Regions from separate parts of the Allobosea rubneri genome, predicted to be linked through region 2. Evidence: riboswitches for the same ligand, from Rfam matches in the RefSeq annotation. Region 2 holds a riboswitch; the other holds the start of a gene.
What was found. A riboswitch is a leader RNA that binds a small molecule or an ion and turns the genes downstream of it on or off. The one in region 2 is predicted to bind thiamine pyrophosphate.
Positions count from the first base shown of each region.

Region 1: another riboswitch for thiamine pyrophosphate. It lies ahead of thiB (thiamine ABC transporter substrate binding subunit); the one in region 2 lies ahead of thiC (phosphomethylpyrimidine synthase ThiC).

Region 1 covers NZ_JAWDID010000009.1:117,723-127,723, reverse strand. Annotated here, with positions in the region: gene RKE40_RS08670 (phosphatase PAP2 family protein) at 1-540, shown strand, start outside; gene RKE40_RS08665 (PQQ-dependent sugar dehydrogenase) at 620-1,741, shown strand; gene RKE40_RS08660 (hypothetical protein) at 1,745-2,047, opposite strand; gene RKE40_RS08655 (class I SAM-dependent methyltransferase) at 2,077-2,838, opposite strand; gene RKE40_RS08650 (DMT family protein) at 2,844-3,200, opposite strand; gene RKE40_RS08645 (SemiSWEET family sugar transporter) at 3,253-3,513, opposite strand; gene RKE40_RS08640 (lytic murein transglycosylase) at 3,679-4,857, shown strand; gene RKE40_RS08635 (thiamine ABC transporter ATP-binding protein) at 4,864-5,562, opposite strand; gene RKE40_RS08630 (ABC transporter permease family protein) at 5,555-7,090, opposite strand; gene thiB (thiamine ABC transporter substrate binding subunit) at 7,095-8,114, opposite strand; TPP riboswitch at 8,172-8,283, opposite strand; gene leuB (3-isopropylmalate dehydrogenase) at 8,405-9,514, shown strand; gene RKE40_RS08615 (branched-chain amino acid ABC transporter substrate-binding protein) at 9,610-10,001, opposite strand, start outside.
Region 2 covers NZ_JAWDID010000093.1:2,068-12,068, forward strand. Annotated here, with positions in the region: gene rbfA (30S ribosome-binding factor RbfA) at 81-521, shown strand; gene truB (tRNA pseudouridine(55) synthase TruB) at 508-1,470, shown strand; gene RKE40_RS28690 (proline racemase family protein) at 1,559-2,590, shown strand; gene RKE40_RS28695 (hypothetical protein) at 2,680-4,392, shown strand; gene thiE (thiamine phosphate synthase) at 4,411-5,079, opposite strand; gene RKE40_RS28705 (hydroxyethylthiazole kinase) at 5,170-5,919, opposite strand; gene thiC (phosphomethylpyrimidine synthase ThiC) at 5,916-7,793, opposite strand; TPP riboswitch at 7,873-7,977, opposite strand; gene RKE40_RS28715 (hypothetical protein) at 8,084-8,284, opposite strand; gene RKE40_RS28720 (hypothetical protein) at 8,462-8,662, opposite strand; gene RKE40_RS28725 (hypothetical protein) at 8,737-9,030, opposite strand; partial or broken gene RKE40_RS28730 (OmpA family protein) at 9,165-10,001, opposite strand, start outside.

The DNA of each region.
Region 1 (10,001 bases), on a different contig from region 2:
ATCATCCTGGTCATCGTACTGGCCTTTTCCGGTCGAGGTGACGCGGCACGGGTCATGGTTCTCGCCATGATGCTGGCGGCGCTGATTTCGATCGCCATCTCTGCCGTACTGCCGGCAGTGGCGATGTTCGTCCATCTCGGCCTGACGCCGGCGGACTATCCCAATCTCAATCCGGGCGCGGCCTTCGTCCATGTCGCCGACATCAAGGCGCTGCGCTCCGGCGCGCCGTTTCTCGTCGACCTGTCCAGGACGGAAGGCATCATCACCTTTCCGTCCTATCACGCCGCCATCGCCCTGCTGATGCTGCTCGCCGGCTGGGCCCATCCCTGGCTGCGTTGGCCCTTCCTGGTGCTCAACCTGCTGATGATCGCCTCGACGCCGATCGACGGAGGCCACTATTTCGTCGACGTCTTTGCTGGGCTCGCCATCGCGCTGCTGTGCCATGTCGCTGCGCGCCGCTTCCTCGCCGCCAGTTCGTTCAAGCCGGCGACGCGCCCAGCCGAGATCTCCCCGGTTCTGGCGGGTTCCCAGCCCGGATAGGCCGCCGAAACGCGCTTCCGCCGTTGTCCCGATCGTCGCCCGGCCTATGTAAGGAGGCCAAGTGGGCAATGGAGGCCATATGCGCGGGATCGTCTCAGCTTTGATCGTGATTTCCGGGTTTGTCGCCAATCCGGCGATGGCCCAGCAGCGCTACCCGTCCAGCGCCGGCGAATTGCTGGTCGAGACCGTGGCCGGCGGGTTGGAAAACCCCTGGGGCCTCGCCTTCCTGCCCGATGGCCGCATGCTGGTGACTGAGCGGCCGGGGCGGCTGCGGCTGGTCTCGGTGGACGGCAAGCTCTCGGCGCCGCTCTCCGGGGTGCCCAATGTCACCGGGCGCGGCCAGGGCGGCCTGCTCGATGTCGTGCTCGATCCCGGTTTCGCGCAGAACCGCCTCGTCTATCTCTCGTTCTCCGAGCCACGGGCCGGCGGCAACGGCACCAGCGTGGTGCGCGGCCGGCTGAACGCGGCCGGTACGGCGCTGGAAGGGACGAATGTGATCTTTCGGCAGATGCCGACGGTCAACAGCAACATGCATTTCGGATCGCGGCTGGTGTTCGACCGGACGGGCGCGCTCTTCGTCACCACGGGCGACCGCTACAGCCAGCGCGACCAGGCCCAGAACCCCGAGAACCATATCGGCAAGGTCATCCGTATCCGCCCGGAGGGCGGGGCGGCGGAAGGCAATCCGAAGAAGCCGGGCTGGCAGCCGGAAGTCTGGTCGATCGGCCACCGGAACGTTCAGGGAGCTGCGCTCCATCCCCAGAGCGGGCAGCTCTGGACCGTCGAGCACGGCGCGCGCGGCGGCGACGAGATCAACACCCCGAAGGCCGGGCTGAACTATGGCTGGCCGGTGATCACCTATGGCATCGACTATTCCGGCCTTCGGATCGGCGAGGGCACCTCCAAGGCCGGGTTGGAGCAACCGCTCTTCTACTGGGATCCGTCGATCGCGCCCTCGGGCGCCGTCTTCTACACCGGTGACCGCTGGCCGGCCTGGAAGAACTCGCTCTTCGTCGGCGCGCTCGCCGGCCAGATGCTGGTCCGCGTCTCGACGCAGGGCGAAAGGGTGACCGGCGAGGAGCGGCTGCTGACAGATATCGGCGAGCGCATCCGCGACGTCCGGCAAGGGCCGGACGGCTACCTCTACCTGCTCAGCGACGATGCCAAGGGCAAGATCCTGCGGGTCCGCCCGGCGCGCTGAGTCTCACGGCCCGCAATCCCATTCGCGCTCGACGACGAAGACCTTGCGGGTCGAAAGCTGCCCGCGCGTGTCGTAGAGGTCGCCCTGATAGTATTCGGTGCCGGACGCGTCGCGCACGCTGCGCTCGACTTGCAGCGACCAGCCATAGCCGACATGGTTCGGCGCCTTCCAGTCGCGATGGATGTTGGCCGGCGAGGCCGAAGCGAGGATGCGGGCGTTCTCGTCGCTCGGCGAGCAGGTCGGCCCGGCAAGGGCCGGGGCGGCGGCGACAGTCAGCGCGCTGGCGATCAGTGCCAGTTTCTTCATCTTGGTAGCCCTTGATCGATGTTGGAAGGTCAGGTGATCTCGGCGAGCCTGGTGTCGAGCGACAGGACCAGGCACCAATGCGGCTCGAAATCGGCACCGAGCGGCCAGATCTGCTCCTTGAAGATCTCGAGCAGCGCCGCCTGGTAGCGTTCGAACCAGTCGCGCTGGCAAAGCACGAACTTGGTTGCGCCGACAATGGTCTCGCGGTCGATGATGCACAGCGGAACGACGCCGGGATTGGCTTCGAGATAGTCCTGCACCGCGACCATCAGCGTCGGGTAGCCGGGGTGCAGCATGTCGTCGAGCACGATCAGCCCGCCCTCCGAAAGGCAGGCAGTGGCGAGCGCCAGGTCCTTCGACAGCGCGGCGCGCGAATGCTCGCCGTCGACATGAATGAAGCGCAACCGCTCGCCGCGGGCGTGGGCCAGCAGCTCGGCGGGTGCCATGGCTCCGGCATCGCCCTTGATGGTGACGCGTTGCTCGGGCGCGATGCCGTATTTTAGGCAGTTGGCCTCGAAGCGCTCCCTCACCTCCGGGTTCGGCCATTCGAAGATGTCGATGCCGAGCGCGATCTCGCCGGGCTCGAGCGCGTGCGCCAGGGCGATGAAGAAGCGGCCCTCGAAGGCGCCGATCTCGGCGATCGGCCCGGAAACGCCTTCCTCGGTCTGCAGCCGCAGCAGCCTTGCGCAGATCGCGGCGGCAAAGCGCGAGGACATGCCGACGACCCGCTCATAGCCGTCGGCGAGATAGGCTTCGGCAGCGGGGTGGCCCGAGGCGGGGAACGGCGCCATGGCGCTCAGGCCTTTCCGTGGAAGATGAAGAAGGCGCCGGCGGCGATCAGGGCGAAGCCGATGGCGTGGTTCCAGCTCAGCGATTCCTTCAGCCAGAATACCGAGAACAGCGCGAAGACGCAGAGCGTGACGATCTCCTGGATCGTCTTCAGCTCGGCAGCGGTATAGACGCTGTGGCCGATGCGGTTCGCCGGCACGGCGAGCATGTATTCCGGCAGGGCGATCATCCAGCTCGCCAGGATCGCCAGCCAGATCGCCGAGCTCTTGTAGGAAAGGTGCCCGTACCAGGCGAAGGTCATGAAGACGTTCGAGGCGATCAGCATGCCGATCGGCAGGAGATGCGCGGTCGTGATAGCGGGCATGGCGGGGTTCCGTAGCGGCGGGGCTGGCGTCTCGAAGCGGGACCTACGCGACTCAGCCGTGGCGCAGCTTCATCGCGAGTATGACCGAAACCAGGCAAAGCGAGACCGCATTCGCGCCAATCAGCGGCCAGGACGCGATCAGCATGCCGTAGACCAGCCAGAGCACGATGCCGCTGGCGAACATCGCCTGGGTCCAGAGCGAGATCGCGCGGGTGTCGCGGGTGCGGATCGTCTGCACCGCTTGCGGCAGCCAGCACAGCGTCGTCAGCGTCGCGGCGGCGAAACCGAGGGTCTCGATCAGAGCAGGCTGCATGGCTGGTCCGGGGGCGATTCGCGCTGTCTGCGCAGGCATAGATCAGGCCGTGTCCGCGCGCGACTGGCTAGAGGAGAATAAGGCGTGGGCGCGAAAGGCCGCATGGTTAACCTCCTTTAACCGGAGCGCCCTAGTTTCGTGCCATTCCTGCGATTCGGTGGACCTATGCGCGCTCTGATCCTGGCCTTGCCTTTCGTCGTCGCCGCTCCGGCGGCCTTTGCCAATTTCGACCGGTGCGTCGCCGGCCTGCGCTCGGATGCAGCGGCCAAGGGCGTCTCCGGCGCGACCTTCGACCGGGCCATGGCGGGCGTCACACCCGACATGAAGATCATCGAGGCGATGAACAACCAGCCGGAGTTCAAGACGCCGATCTGGGACTATCTCGGCACGCTGGTCGACGACGAGAAGGTCGCGGAAGGTCGCGCCATGCTGCGCCAGCACGCCTCGACGCTGGCAGCAGCCGAAAGCCGCTTCGGCGTCGACCGCCACACCATCGTCGCGGTCTGGGGCGTCGAGAGCGATTTCGGCAAGGCCAAGGGCCGCTGGCCGCTCGTCCAGGCGCTGGCGACGGGCGCCTGTCTCGCGCCGCGGCGCAACGCCTTCTTCAAGGGCGAGCTGATCTCGACCCTGCAGATCATCCAGCGCGGCGATGTCCGCGCCGACCGGCTGACCGGCTCCTGGGCCGGTGCCTTCGGCCACACCCAGTTCATCCCCTCGACCTATCTCAGGCTCGGCGTCGACGGCGATGGCGACGGACGGCGCGACCTCGTCGACTCGATCCCGGACGCGCTGCACTCAACCGCGAATTTTATGGACAAGGCCGGCTGGGTCACCGGTGCGACCTGGGGCTACGAGGTCCGCGTGCCGCGCAGCTATTCCGGCGCGACCGGGCGCAACCCGAAGCGGCCGGTCTCGCACTGGGCGGGCCAGGGCATCGTCAAGTTCGACGGCTCGGCTCTCAACGGTACCGGGAATGCCGGCCTGCTGATGCCGGCCGGGCGCAACGGCCCGGCCTTCCTGGTCTTCAAGAACTACGATGCAGCCTTCAGCTACAACGGCGCGGATTCCTATGCGCTCGCCATCTCGCTGCTTTCCGACCGGCTGCGCGGCCGGCCGGGCGTGCAGGGGCAGTGGCCGACCGACGATCTGCCGCTGTCGCGCGAGCAGCGCCGCGAATTGCAGCGCCTGCTGATCGCGCGCGGCTACAACGTCGGCGAGCCCGACGGCGCCGTCGGCTCGCTGACGCGGGCGGCGATCAAGGATGTCGAGGGCAAGATTGGCATGGAGCCGACCGGCCGGCCGGGCGAAAAGGTGCTGCGCGCGCTGAAGGGCGGGCGGCTTTGACGAGATTCAAAGGCCGAGGAAGCGCCTGACCGATTCCGAGCCGTCCTTCGCCGTCAGCCTGTCCCATGGGCCCGCCGCCTCGACGCGGCCATTGGCGACGAAGGCGAAGAGGTCGGCGGTGTCCGCCGCCTCCTCCGGGGTGTGCAGCGTCATCAACGCGGTCAGGCCGTGGCTGCGCCGGAGCGCGTCGACGCGGGCGATCATCTCGCGGCGCAGGCCGGGATCGAGCGCGCCGAAGGGCTCGTCCAGCAGCATCAGCGGCTTGCCGCGCAGCAAAGCGCGGGCGAGCGCGACGCGCTGCCGCTGACCGCCGGAAAGCTCGGCGGGCCGGCGTGAAGCAAATTCTGTCAGATTGACCTCCGCCAGCGCCGCCGCGACACGCTCCCGCTCGCCGGCATCCAGCCGCAGCGACGGCTTCAGCCCGAGCCCGACATTCTCGGCCGCGGTCAGATGCGGGAAAAGGTTGTGGTCCTGGAACAGGATCGAGATCGGCCGCGCGGCCGGCGCCAGCGGCAATAGATCCTGGCCATTGAAGTGAAGGCGGCCAGCGCTTGGCCGCTCGAAACCGGCAATGGCGTGGAGCAGTGTGGTCTTGCCTCCGCCGGAAGGGCCGATCACGGCGCAGAGCGCACCGGCTGGCACCGTCAGATCATAGCACGCCGCGAAGTCCGGATAGCGTAGGGCGAGCCTGGCGATCTCAAGCATGGCGCGCGCTCCAGCGCTGGGTCAGGAAGGCGAGGCCGCCGGCGCTCAGGACGAGCACCAGCGCGAGCGCACTGGCCTCCTCGATCCGATAGGCGCCGAGGCGGTTGGCGAGCAGATAGGGCAGGGTGGTCAGTTCCGGGCCGCCGAACAGGGCGATGACGCCGAAATCGCCGAGCGAGAGTGCCGTGGCGAAGGCGAAGGCGGCGCCGAGCGCACCGCGCATGGCCGGCCACTCCACCAGAAGCAGCCTGTTCCAACCCGCCAGCCCCAGGCTCTCGGCCAGCCGGCCATGGCGCTGCGCACTGATCGCGAGCGCCGGAGCGAGCAGGCGGTAGGCGTAGGGCAGGGCCATCAGCGCATTGACCAGCGGGACCAGCATCAGGCCGAGCGAGGCAGGGTCGCCAAGGCCGCGCAGCAGGACATAGAGCCCGGCGACGAAGGCGAAGGGCGGCAGGCCGAGCATGGCGAAGGCAGCCAGGTCGGGCAGGCGGGAGCGCTGCGGCAGCCGGTGCGCGCCGCTGGCGAGCAGCAGAGCGAGCAGGCAGGCCAGGAGGCCGGCGCTGACGGCGATGACTGCGCTCGTGACGGCGGCCTGGACGAATTCGGCCGAGGCGAGGGTCGTCATGGCACCGAGCCCGCCCGCGACGCTGAAAAGCGGCGGTGCGATCAGGGCCGCCGCGAGGATCAGCACCAGCCCATCGAGACGGCGCAGGGCGAAGAGGTCGGGCCGGGTGGCGTTGCGCTCGGCGCCGGCTTCCTCGCGGGTTTTCGGCGTCAGCGCGGTCATGGCCGCGGCGAGGGCGAGGCAGATCAGCAATTGCAGGCCGGCCAGTGCGGCGGCGCGAACGAAATCGGCCTCGAAGCGCACCGCCTCGTAGATCGCGACCTCCAGCGTCGCATTGGCCGGGCCGCCGCCGAGCGACAGCACGATGGCGAAGCTAGTGAAGCAGAGCAGGAAGACGAGGACGGCGAGCGCCGGCGCCTCACGCCGGATCACCGGCCAGTCGAGATGCCGGAAGCAGTCGGCGGCGGTGAAACCGAGCTCCGAGGCGAGCCGGCGCCGCTCGCCCGGTTCGCGTTCGAAGGCATGGAGCAAAGCGCGCGTCACCAGCGGCATGTTCATCACGACATGAGCGATGACGATGCCGTGCAGCCCGTAGATCGAGGGCGGCTCGGCGCCGAGGCTGCGGGCCAGCGAGCCGAGCAGGCCGGAGCGGCCATAGATCGCGACGATACCGAAGGCGATGACGATGGTCGGCGCCACCGCGGCGGTGGTAAGCAGTGCGAGCAGCAGTTCGCGGCCGGGAAAGCGCCGGCGCAGCAAGGCGAGCGCGAGCCCGGTTCCGAGCGCCAGCGAGAGCAGCGTCGAGAGGGCCGCCTGCAAACCGGCCGAGGCGATCAGGCGGGTGAGATAGGGGCCGAGCGTCGCGAGCGTGGCGACGTCCGAGCCGGCTCGCGCCAGGCCGAGCAGCGAGCCGCAGGCGAGGGCGAGGATCGCGAGCGCGGTGAGCGTGGCCGGCCGGAGCAAGGTCTCAGCGGCTCGTCGCGGCGAGCCAGGCGTCGATGAAGGCCCTGCGCTGGCTGCGGACCGTCTCCGGCGCGACCAGCAGGGTCTTCTGCGGCCTGATCACCCCGGCGAAGGAGGCGGGCAGGCCAGCGGCCGGCAGCTTCGCCGGCATCATCCAGTTGCCTTCGGGGATCAGCGACTGGAAGGCGTCGGAGAGCATGAAGGCGAGGAAGCGCTTCGCCAGCTCGGGCTGCTTCGTCGCCCGCGTCATGCCGGCGAGCTCGACATGCAGGTAGTGCCCCTCCGCGAAGGGCGCAGCCTTGTACTGCGTCTTCTTCTCGGCGCCGAGATGGTAGGCCGGCGAGGTGGCGTAGGAGAGCACCATGTCGGCCTCGCCCTTGAGGAACAGGCCATAAGCCTCGGACCAGCCCTTGGTGAAGGTGACGATGCGCGGCTTCAGCCTTGCCCAGGCCGCGTCGGCCTCGTCGCCATAGACGGCGCGCATCCAGAGCAGGAAGCCGAGGCCGGGGGCGCTGGTGCGTGGATCCTGCAGCACGAGCTTCGGCCCCTTGGGGTCGTCGACGAGCTGCTTCAGGCTCTGCGGCGGCGTCGCGAGCCTGGTGGAATCGTAGACGAAGGCGAGATGGCCCCAGTCGAAGGGCAGGAGCGTATCGTCGGTCCAGGGCGTCGGCAGGGTCAGTGACGCGCCGTCCTGGCCGTGGGCCTGGAACAGGCCGCTCGCCTTCGCTTCGGCCGCGAGGTTCATGTCGAGGCCGAGCACGAGATCGGCCTTCGTCGTTTCGCCCTCGAGCTTGAGCCGCGCCAGCAGCGAGCCGGCATCGTCGGCGGCGACCCAGTTCAGCGTGCAGCCGCACTGCGCCTCGAAGGCGGCCTTGACCTTGGCGCCGGGGCCGTATTTCCCGGTGAAGGAGGAATAGGTGTAGACGCTCAGCGCCGGCTTCTCCTGCGCCTGCGCAGGGGCTCCCAAGAGCAACGCCGCCAGCATTCCGGCGATCAGCCCCGCTCTGCCGCTCAGACCAGTCATGACGTCCCCGCATGCTTCGTTGGGGCTTTGACGGGGAGGGCTTTGCGTCGCCCGCTGCGGGCTTCGATGCTCAATCCCTCCGCCGGCACGACCCGGATCAGGTTCTACGGGTCGTGGCGCCCTTATGCGCCCCTCTCAGCCCGGTTGCCGGGCACCCCGTTGAGACCCCTGACGGATAGGCCTCCGCAGCGCCCAAGTCCAGCCTGCGGCTTGCTTCGCGCGGCTTCCGCCCGTAACCAGCGCGCAGGGGCGCGAAGGCCCTGAAGATAACAGCATTCCGAGAGGCGACCATGGCGAACCACAAGCTCCTGCTTCTGCCCGGCGACGGCATCGGCCCCGAGGTGATGGGCCAGGTCGAGAAGATCGTTTCCTGGTTCGAGAAGCAGGGTCTTGCTTCCTTCTCGCTCGAGCGCGGCCTCGTCGGCGGCTCGGCCTATGACGCCCACAAGGCGGCGATCTCGGAAGGCGACATGAAGCTCGCCCAGGAGGCCGACGCAGTGCTCTTCGGCGCGGTCGGCGGCCCGAAATGGGCTGATGTCCCCTATCAGCATCGCCCGGAGGCCGGCCTGCTGCGCCTGCGCAAGGATCTCGGCCTGTTCGCGAACCTGCGTCCGGCGATCTGCTATCCGGCGCTGGCCTCGGCTTCGTCGCTGAAGCCGGAAGTGGTCGAGGGCCTCGACATCCTGATCGTGCGCGAGCTCACCGGCGGCGTCTATTTCGGCGAGCCGAAGGAAATCGTCACGCTCGAGGACGGCCAGAAGCGCGGCGTCGACACCCAGCTCTATACCACCGGCGAGATCGAGCGCATCGCGCGCGTCGCCTTCGAACTGGCGCGCACCCGCCGCAACAAGGTCTCCTCGGCCGAGAAGCACAACGTCATGAAGACCGGCGTGCTCTGGAAGCAGACGGTCACCGCGCTGCACGCTGCCGAGTACAAGGATGTCGAGCTCGAGCATGTGCTCGCCGACAACTGCGCGATGCAGCTTGTACGCTGGCCGAAGCAGTACGACGTCGTGGTCTGCGACAACCTCTTCGGCGACATCCTCTCCGACGTCGCGGCGATGTTGACGGGCTCGCTCGGCATGCTGCCCTCCGCCTCGCTCGGCGCCGAGGACCCGGCGACCGGCAAGCGCAAGGCGCTCTACGAGCCCGTGCACGGCTCGGCGCCCGACATCGCCGGCAAGGGCCTCGCCAACCCGATCGCGATGATCGGCTCCTTCGCCATGGCGCTGCGCTATTCCTTCGGCGCGGGCGAGGCTGCCGACCGGCTCGAAGGCGCCATCGCCGACGTGCTGGGCGCCGGCACCCGCACCAAGGACATCGCCGCGCCCGGCGCCAACGCCGTCTCGACCACCGAGATGGGCGAGGCCATCATCAAGGCGCTCGAAGCGCGCGGCTGAGGCGGTTTATCGCTGTATGCGCAGTCCCAGCGGGGCGGCGCATACCTGCTCAATATCGGGCCGGTGCGGGACATCCCCGCACCGGCCTTATTTCGTCAGTCGACGGAGACGATCTTGCCGTCTTCCCATTTGAACATGGAGAAGGCCGGCGAGCTGAGGTCGCCGTTCTTGCCGTAGGACAGCTTGCCGATCGCGGTCGGCACCGTCATGCCGGACTTCAGCGCGGTCGCGACGGCGGTGGCGCTGTCGGCCTTGCCCACCTTCTCGATGCCGGCCTTGAGCACTTCGACGGCGGCATAGGCGTTGAGCGTGAAAGCCTCGGCCGGGATGCCCTTCGCCTTCAGCGCCGCCACGGCCTCGGCCGAGTCGGGGCTCTTCTGGGCGTCGGTCGCGTTGGTGAACAGCGAGCCGGCCGCCGACTGGTCGGCGATCGCCCAGAACTCGGTGTTGGACAGGCCCTCGCCGCCGATGATGGTGGCGGCGATGC
Region 2 (10,001 bases):
CATCAGGTGGCCGGGCCAAGCCCGGCCACGGCGCTTTGACAACCCACGCTCATCCGGTCCGATCCCGGAGAACGAGAACCATGGCAAAACCTGTAAAAACCTCCGGTCCCTCGCAGCGTCAGCTCCGCGTCGGCGAACTGATCCGCCACGCCCTCGCCGAGATGCTGGCGCGGGGCGAAATCCACGACGACGTGCTGGCGAAGCATGTCATCACCGTGCCCGAGGTCCGGCTCTCGCCCGATCTCAAGCTCGCGACCTGCTACATCATGCCGCTCGGCGGCGAGGATGTCGGGCCCGTGCTGAAGGCGCTCGATGCCCATAAGCGCTATATCCGCGGCGAGATCGCCCATCGGGTGAACCTGAAATACGCTCCGGACGTCCGCTTCCGCCAGGATGAGAGCTTCGACGAGGCGGCGCGCATCGATGCGCTGCTGGACTCCGACGCCGTGCGCCGCGACACCGATCGCAAGCCGCTGCGCATCGACCAGACCGATCAAGACAAGCCCCATGACGATGACTGACGAGAACGGAGCCCCGACCGAGGGCGCCAGGGAAGCGGGCGGCAGGGAGTTCGCGCCGCGCCCGAAGAAGCGCGATGTCCATGGCTGGGTCGTGCTCGACAAGCCCGTCGGCATGACCTCGACCCATGCGGTCAGCGTAGTGAAGCGCGCCTTCTCGGCCAAGAAGGCCGGGCATGCCGGCACGCTCGATCCGCTCGCCTCCGGCCTTTTGCCGATTGCGCTCGGCGAAGCGACCAAGACCGTTCCCTTCGTCATGGATGGCCGCAAGGCCTATCAGTTCACCGTCGCCTGGGGCTCGCAGACCGACACGGACGACACCGAGGGCAAGGTCGTCGCGACCTCCGAGGCACGGCCGCAGGAAGACGCGATCCTGGCGCTGCTGCCGCGCTTCACCGGCACGATCCAGCAGGTGCCGCCGAAATTCTCGGCGATCAAGATCGCCGGCGAGCGTGCCTATGACCTCGCCCGCGACGGCGAGGAGGTGACGCTTGAGGCGCGCCCGGTCGAGATCACCTCGCTGCGCATCGTCTCGCATTCGCCAGAGACGACGACCTTCGAGGCCGAATGCGGCAAGGGCACCTATGTCCGCGCCATCGCGCGCGACCTTGGCCTGGCTCTCGGCTGCCTCGGTCATGTCGCCCATCTCAGGCGCACCCGCGTCGGCCCTTTCGCGGTCGACGATGCGGTCTCCGTCGAAACCCTGCGCGAGGGAGCGGAAGCTGCGGCCACGGCTCTGCGGCCTGTCGCAACCGCCCTGTCCCTGATCCCGGAGATCGTGATCCATCGCGATGCGGCTCTCAGGCTCAAGCGCGGCCAGAGCATCCTGCTGCGCGGGCGCGATGCGCCGGTCGAGGCCCAGGCGGTCTACACCACCTGCGGCGGCGTGCTGATCGCCACCGGCTCGATCGAGCAGGGCGAATTCGTCCCGCACCGGGTCTTCAACCTCTGAGGCCTGAGGCGCCGCTGCGGCTCTGGCAGTAGCGCGTGATCCGGCTAGGCTGGGCAGCGATGGCGGAGCCGCCATCGGGAGCCCAGCCATGCGCCTTGCCTATATCGACTACCATACCTGTGGCGAGCCGGTCCGGATCGTCACCTCGGGCTATCCCGAGCTGACCGGCGCGACCATTCTGGAGAAGCGCCGGCAGGCCCGCGAGCTGCATGACGATCTGCGCCGGGCGATGATGTTGGAGCCGCGCGGCCATGACGGCATGTACGGCGTCATTCCGGTGGCGGCGACCGCTCCCGAGGCGGCCTTCGGCGTGCTCTTCACCCATAATGAGGGCTATTCGACGATGTGTGGCCACGCCACCATCGCGCTCGGCCATTATGCGATCGATCATGGGCTGGTGCCGGCGGTCGAGCCGGTGACCCGCTTCGCCATCGAGGCGCCCTGTGGCCTTCTGCGCCTCGCCTGCGAGTTCGAAGGTGGCAGGGTCGGCACGGTGAGCTTCGAGAGCGTGCCGGCCTTCGTCGAGGCGCGCGATCTCGCGGTCGCGCTGCCCGGCTTCGGCACGGTCGTCACCGACATCGCCTATGGCGGCGCGTATTACTGCATCCTGCCGGCCTCGCGCTTCGGGCTCGACCTGTTCGCAACGCCGGTCGAGGAGATCGTAGCCGCGGCAGGGGCGCTGACGGACAGGGTCCGGGCGACACGCGCGATCACCCATCCGACCGAGCCCGACCTCGGCTTTCTCTACGGCACCATCGTCACCGACGAGGCCGGGCCGGAGGCCGAGAGCTTCAATCTCTGCGTCTTCGCCGAACGCCAGATCGACCGCTCGCCGACCGGCTCCGGCGTGACCGCGCGCATGGCGCTGGACCATGCCAGGGGCCTGATCCCGACGGGCAGGAGCCGCAGCTTCCGCAGCATCACCGGCGGAGCCTTTACCGGCACGGTGGTCGGCCCGGTCGAATACCCTGCTGCCGGTGCCGTCACCGTCACGGTCGCCGGCACGAGCCATCTTGCCGGGGAAGGCAGCTTCGTCATCGAGCCCGACGATCCGCTGCGCCATGGCTTTGCCCTGCCGCGACGCCTCGCCGACATACCGGGTGCCCCGGCACAGGGCTAGAAAAGGCGGCTCCGGTCGTCATTCGCCGGTCGTCGCAGGCTCCCGGTAAGGTTTTGCTGCCAGTCTCCCGCGCGACCAGGAAGGCGAGCATGGCGATGGGCACTGTAAAGACGCAGCGAGCACTCGCGGCGGAAGGCGACGCTGCCTGGAGCCTGCGCCGGCTCGCGTCCAGCCCCGCCTTCTGGCTGGCGCTCTTTCTCGCCCTTGTCCTCGCCGGACTGCTTTTGCCGCTGCGCCTGCCACTCGGTTCCAACTATTGGGACACCGCGGTCTATTTCGACGCCGCCCAGCGCATCCATGAAGGCCAGATCCCGAGCATCGATTTCTTCGCGCCGGTCGGCCCGCTCGGCTATTACCTCGTCGCCGGCCTCGACCTCGCCTTTCCAAAGGCGCATCCGATCCTGCTCGCGAATTGGGGCGTGCTGCCTGTCGCCCTGCCGCTGCTGGCCATCGTGGCCTTCCATGTCGCGCAGCGCTCGCGCGGGCAGGCGCTGGCTCTGCTGCTGCCCTTCCTGCTCTTCGCTTCGCTGCCGATCAACCTGCACGAGCTCTACCCGCTGCCGGGCCTCGACGGCTTCGGCCATTACAACCGGCATATCTGCCTGCTGCTCTATGTGCTGGTAGCGACGCTGTTCTTCGTGCGCGGTCCGCTGCTCCTGACCTTACTGGTCGCGGCGCTGATGCTGGCGCTGTTCCTGGTCAAGGTCACCGGCGCCGTCAGCGGCGCCATGCTGGTCGGCTATGCCGTGTTGACCGGCCGCATGCGCTTCCGAGATGCCGCTCTCGTCGCCGCCGCCGTCATCGCGATCCTCGCCCTTCTCGATCTCGGCACCGGCCTGGTCCGGGCCTATGTCGAGGACATCCTGACCCTGCTCTCGCTCAATACCGGGGCGTTGCTGCCGCGCTTCCTGACCGTGGCCTCGGTCAAGTTCAACGTCATCGGCTCGGTGCTCGTGCTGCTCGGCGTGCTGGTCTGGGTGGCCTGGCGCGACCGCCCGGCGGCATTCGGCTCCTTCCTGCGCGGGCTTGCGGCGTCGACGACCGGCTGGCTCGCGGTCACCCTGTTCGCCCTGATCTTCTTCGAGACGCAGAACACCGGCAGCCTCGAATTCATCGCGCTCTGGCCATTGCTGCTGGCGATCCTGCTCGAATGGCAGGGCAGGATGGATCGGCTCCGGCCCGTCGTGCTGGTGCTGCTCCTCGCCGCGTCCCTGCCTTCGGCGCTGATCTTCATCGAGCGCGGCGCCCGCGCCATGCTGGGCGCGCCGACCTACGAAGCCTTGCGTGTCGACGATCTCGGCCGGATCGGCCGGGTCAGCGTCAAGCGCGAGATCGCGGAGCGCGCGCCGCTGATGCTGGAGCATTACGCGCGGAACCAGAGCGCCTATGCCGAGCTCTCCGCCAAGGGCCAGTTGCCCTCGTTCATTCTCTACTCGGCGATCGACTATCAGGCGACCTGGCTGCTCGAGGCCGAGCAGGGCATCGAGGCGATCCGCGCCTGGGAGAGCGCCAACAAGCGCGAGCTCAACGGCTTCTTCACGCTCGATTTCGTCGACCTGTTCAACCGCCAGCTCGATCGCAGGCCGCCGCGCCATGTCCCGATCGGTATCGACCCGTTCCGCAGCAACCCGAAGGTCGCGGCCCAGGCGCTGGAGGATCTGCGCGAGCTCGATGCGATCATGGCACCGAAATGCCCGCAGACCACGGCCCGCGGCATGATCCTCGAGCACTTCGGCAAGGCGTTGGAAGGACGGACCAGGATCGCGCTCTCGCCCTGCTGGGACATGTATCTGAAGGGCTGAAGGGCCGCCTCCCGGCGATCAGACCGGGGCCGCCAGCCGCCGCGCCAGCGCCGCGTCGACCGCCTCCCGCAGCGCGTGAGCGGCCGCCGTGATGTCCTGCCCGCCGAACAGCGCCCCGATCACCGCGACGCCATCGGCGCCCGCGGCGATCACCGAGCCGGCATTGCCGGCGTCGATCCCGGCGATGGCGCCGACCGGGAGACCGCCGAGCGCCTGCGCCGCCGCGCGCCGCAGCGCAGAATAGCCCTCGATGCCGAGCGGCGCCTTGGCATCGTCCTTGTGCTGCGTGGAGAAGACAGCGCCGGCGCAGGCATAGTCGATCTTCGCGGCCGCCAGCTCGGGCAGGTCCTCGATCTTGTTCAGCGTCGCCCCGATGATGGCGCGCGGGCCGAGCAGCCGGCGGGCATCGCTGAGCTTCATGTCGTCGGCGCCGAGATGGACGCCGTCGGCGCCGGCGGCGAGCGCCACGTCGACCCGGTCGTTGATCAGCAGCGGCACATTGGTGCCGTGCAGCGCCGAGCGGATGGCGCGGGCCTCGCGGACCATCTCGCGCGTCGTCTCGTTCTTGGCGCGCAGCTGGATCAGCGTCGCGCCGCCCTCGACCGCCTCGCGCGCCATGTCGGCCAGCGAGCGGCCACGAGCGATCTGCGGGTCGACGATGCCGTAAAGGCTGATGTCGACGGTCATGGCGGTCTTCCTGTTCTCATCGTGCCGGGTGCCTTGCGGGCGCAGGGAGGCGAAATTGCCGCCCTGCGCTCTCGGCTCCCGCGGCGGGTATCACCCCGCCATGCGTTGCGCCAGCGTCGCCTCGTCGATGCCGGCGAGGGCGTCGACGAGCTCGACTGCGAAGCTGCCGGGTCCGCGCGAGCGCTCCGCCGCGATTTCGCCGGCGATGCCATAGGCCGTCAAGGCCGCCGCCGCGGCGATGGCCGGGTCCTTTTCGACGGCGCAACAGGCGGCGATCAGCGCCCCCGCCGCGCAGCCGACGCCGGTGACCTTGGTCATCAGGGGGTGGCCATGCGCGACCGAGAAGCTCGCCGCGCCGCTCTCGATCCGGTCGACCTTGCCGGTGGTGACCCGGGTGACCCCTTCGGCCGAGGCAAGATCGAAGGCGAGTGCCGTCATTTCCGTGGCGTTGCCGCGCACGACGAGGTTCGGCAGGCGCAGCACCTCGCGGGCGATGTGTTGGCGCAGCGGCGAGAGCTCGACGAAGACCGGGTCGAAGACCAGGGGCTTGCCCCGCTCGCGCGCCACCTCGAGCAGTTTCGGGATGGCGAGCTCGCTCTCGGCATTGATCGTGCCGATATTGATCAGGATCGCGCCGGCGCCTTCCGCCATCGCCGCGACCTCGTCGACATGGATGGCCATGGACGGGATCGCTCCGAAGGCGAGCAGCATGTTCGCCGTGATGTTCTGCGCCACCGTATTGGTCAGGCACTGCACCCGCGGACGGTTCTCCACCACGCGGGCGAGGACCGAGGCGACGCGCGCAGCGTCGAGCCGGTCCATCGCCATCACCGCGCTCATTCGGCCGCCGGCAGGTAGAGCTGCGCGCCCTTGTTGAGGAACTCCTCCGACTTCGCCGCCATGCCCTCGCTCGCCATGGCTTCGAGAGCCGCCCGCTCGTTCTCGCCCATCGCCAGCACCTCGGCGCGCAGGTCCTGGGTGATCTTCATCGAGCAGAACTTCGGCCCGCACATCGAGCAGAAATGCGCGACCTTGTGGGCGTCCTTCGGCAGCGTCTCGTCATGGAACGACCGCGCCGTGTCCGGGTCGAGCGCCAGGTTGAACTGGTCCTCCCAGCGGAAGTCGAAGCGGGCACGCGACAAGGCATCGTCGCGCAGCTTCGCCGCCGGATGGCCCTTGGCGAGGTCGGCGGCATGGGCGGCGATCCGGTAGGTGATCACGCCGGTCTTGACGTCGTCGCGATCGGGCAGGCCGAGATGCTCCTTCGGCGTCACGTAGCAGAGCATGGCGCAACCGAACCAGCCGATCATCGCCGCGCCGATGCCGGAGGTGATGTGGTCGTAGCCCGGCGCGATGTCGGTGGTCAGCGGTCCGAGCGTATAGAAGGGGGCTTCGCCGCATTCGCGCAGCTGCTTGTCCATGTTCTCCTTGATCTTGTGCATCGGCACATGGCCGGGGCCCTCGATCATCACCTGGCAGCCCTTGTCCCAGGCGACCTTGGTGAGTTCGCCCAGCGTCTCCAGCTCGGCGAATTGGGCACGGTCGTTGGCATCGGCGATCGAGCCCGGACGCAGGCCGTCGCCGAGCGAGAACGAGACGTCGTATTTGCGCATGATCTCGCAGATCTCGTCGAAGCGCTCGTAGAGGAAGCTCTCCTTGTGATGCGCGAGGCACCAGCGCGCCATGATCGAGCCGCCGCGCGAGACGATGCCGGTGACGCGGCTGGCCGTCAGCGGCACATAGGGAAGCCGCACGCCGGCATGGATGGTGAAATAGTCGACGCCCTGCTCGGCTTGCTCGATCAGCGTGTCCTTGAACACCTCCCAGTCGAGCTTGATCGGGTCGCCGCCGACCTTCTCCAGCGCCTGGTAGATCGGCACCGTGCCGATCGGGACCGGCGAGTTTCTGAGTATCCAGGAGCGGATGTTGTGGATGTTGCGGCCGGTGGAGAGGTCCATGACCGTGTCGGCGCCCCAGCGGATCGCCCAGACCAGCTTCTCGACTTCCTCGGCAGCGCCGGAGGTCACGGCCGAGTTGCCGATATTGGCGTTGATCTTGACCAGGAAGTTCCGGCCGATCGCCATCGGCTCCAGTTCGGGATGGTTGATGTTGGCCGGGATGATGGCGCGTCCGCGGGCGATCTCCTCGCGGACGAATTCCGGGGTGACGAATTCCGGCACCGAAGCGCCGAAGCTCTCGCCATCGGCATGGCGCTCCTTGGCGCCTTCCAGCATGGCGGCGCGGCCGAGATTCTCGCGATGCGCGACGTAGATCATCTCGGGCGTGATGATGCCGGCCTTCGCGAATTCGTACTGCGTCGCCATCTGGCCGGGCTTGGCCTCGAGGATCGGACGCTGCGCCGGGCAGGCCGGGACCAGATGTTCCTCCGAGATGTTGCCGTTGTCGGCTGCGGTGACGGCGCGGCCGGGCACGGTCGCAAAGCCGCGCGCATCGAGCCAGGCCCGGCGCGGCTGCGTCAGGCCGGCATTGAGGTCGATCTGCACATCGGTCTCGGTATAGGGCCCGGACGGATCGTAGATGCGCACCGGCGGCTCGGCATCGGTGGTCAGCACCACCTCGCGGAAGGGCACGCGCATCTCGGGATGCTCGGGAGCCGCGACATAGATCTTGCGCGAGCCGATGATCGGCCCGGTCGTCACGCTTTGCGGCGCGGCTTTGACGGAGTTCTTCTGGGGCTTGGTATGGGCGTTCATGGGATCTCCTCCTTGGTCCAAGGTTCAGGAGATCCGGGTGTCTGGACGGTCCAGTCGCTGTTATGCGGCTACAGATAGGGCGTAGGCCGCGTTCCAGTCCCTCCGCCGGTATGACCCGGATCAGGTTCGACGGGTTCGGCGTCGGACGCCATCTCAGCTCTTGCGAGCACCCCTCGGAACAAGGCGGAGGTTAGAGGCGGTCGAGAGAGGAAGCAAGCCGGCTTCGGCCCGGCGGCCATGTGGTGGGGACATGCGGAAAGGCCGGCGCTGCCGCTCGCCGTCGGCGTCGCTCAGACGGTGACGTCGAGATGCTCGCCCTGGCCGAAGGGAAGCGCCGCCTTCTGCTCGGCGATGCTGCGCTCCAGCATCTCGACGAGGCCGCGCTGGGCATCGTCCAGCTCTTTCTGGATTTCGCTCTGCTGCGCCGGCTGGGGCCGCTCAGTGGGCCGGGCGACGAAGCTCTCGCCGATCAGAAAAGACGAGTCGCTCATGCTCTCCTCCCTCGCCTCGAGGATAGAGCGCACGCCTTACCCGAATCTGAATCGGAAACCGCTACTTGTGGCGGCGCCAAAGCGCTTTCGAGCGAAGTGGGTACCGGTTCGCGTGAAGAAAGTGCGGTAATCAATGGACTGGAGCTATTCCGCGAAACACGGATTAGCTCCAGGCGATCAGGCGCTGACGTCGAGATTGCCGCCCTGGCCGGCCGGCAGCGTGGCCTTCTGCTGCTCGGCCGACTGCTGCAGCATCGTGACGAGGGCCTGGTCGGCCTTTGCGTTCTGCTTGACCATTTCGAGCTGCATGGTCTGCTGGGTCGCGGCCGAGCGCATGCTGACCAAACTCTGGGCGATCGCGGTCGACATTTCGCTCATGGCAAACTCCTCGCCGCGACCATAGGCAGCGAGCCCTTACGCAAATCTGAATCCTCCCCCGCGCTCTCGAATGATCAGGGCGCGATGATCGAGGGCACGCCCCGCGGCATCGGCAGGTCGCGGTTCGGCTGGGCAGGGCCGCGCCGGTCGCGCGCCACCCGCTCGCGTTCGCGCCGGACCTCGGCGCGCTCGGCGGCCGGTTCGTCCCTCTGAACGTCGCCTACATTGGGCGTCATCGGCACGCCGGGCGCGCGCTCGCGCTGGATGGTGGTCATGTCCGGGCCGGACGATTCCTGTCCGGCAGCCGCTTCCGCAGCTACAAGCCCGATGAGCACGAGGCTCATCAGGAACCAGAATGATCTGCGCATCGGGCCCTCCTGCGCTCGTCGGGCCGGCAGCAGGCAAACTCCGGCCTGACCAAGGAACCAGCGAGGGCGGCGAAGGTTCCATTGATATCACAGGCAAGCCCGGGCGCCCGTGAAGGGATCGCCCGGGCGTCGTCTCACTGCGCGTTCTGGCCGGTGAGCAACGGCGTGATCCGGCGCAGGGTCACGCGCCGGTTCTCCCGGGCGTCGCCTTGGGTCTGGACCTTGAGATACTGCTCGCCATAGCCCTGGGTCGTCAGATTCTCGGCCGGGACGCCGAAGTCGCGGGTCAGGATCTCGGCGACCGACTGCGCCCGCCGGTCCGAGAGCGACAGGTTGTCGATATCGGCGCCGACCGCGTCGGTATGGCCCTCGACCAGGAAGACCTCGTTCGGTGTGCGCTCGACCGCCTGCATCACGGCCTGCGCCAGCACCCGCAGGCGCTGCGCCTGGTCGGCGCCGACCGTCCAGGAGCCGGAATCGAAGTTGATCGTATCGACGTCGACGCTGCGCATATGGGCGCGCAAATCCGGCGAGTAGCGCACCTCGTCCAGCGTGTAGCGACGCGGCACGGGAGCGACCGGCGGGGCGGTGATCGTCTCGTAGATCAGCCGCTCATCGGCGTGCCCGGCGTCGACGATGTAGCGCTCGCGCGGGATGCGCAGCGGCGGCGGCGGCAGCTCGACCACCTCCTCGGCGAAGCGCGGGCGCGGCCCGTCGCGGCGCATATTGTCGATGATGATGATCTCGGCGCCGTCGCGCTCGCGCCGCGAGCGCCGCAGCAGCCGGCCATCGGCATCCGTGACCGTAACGATCTGCGTGCCGTCGCGCCGGTCATAGACCGTCACCGTCTCCTCGCCGCGGCGCTCGCTGCGGGTGTCGAGGCCGAGATCGCGGAAGCGCTGGTTCTCGTCGCGGCGGATGATGACGCGGTCATCGTCGCCGCGGATGAGCGTCCGGCCGGGCTCGCGAAT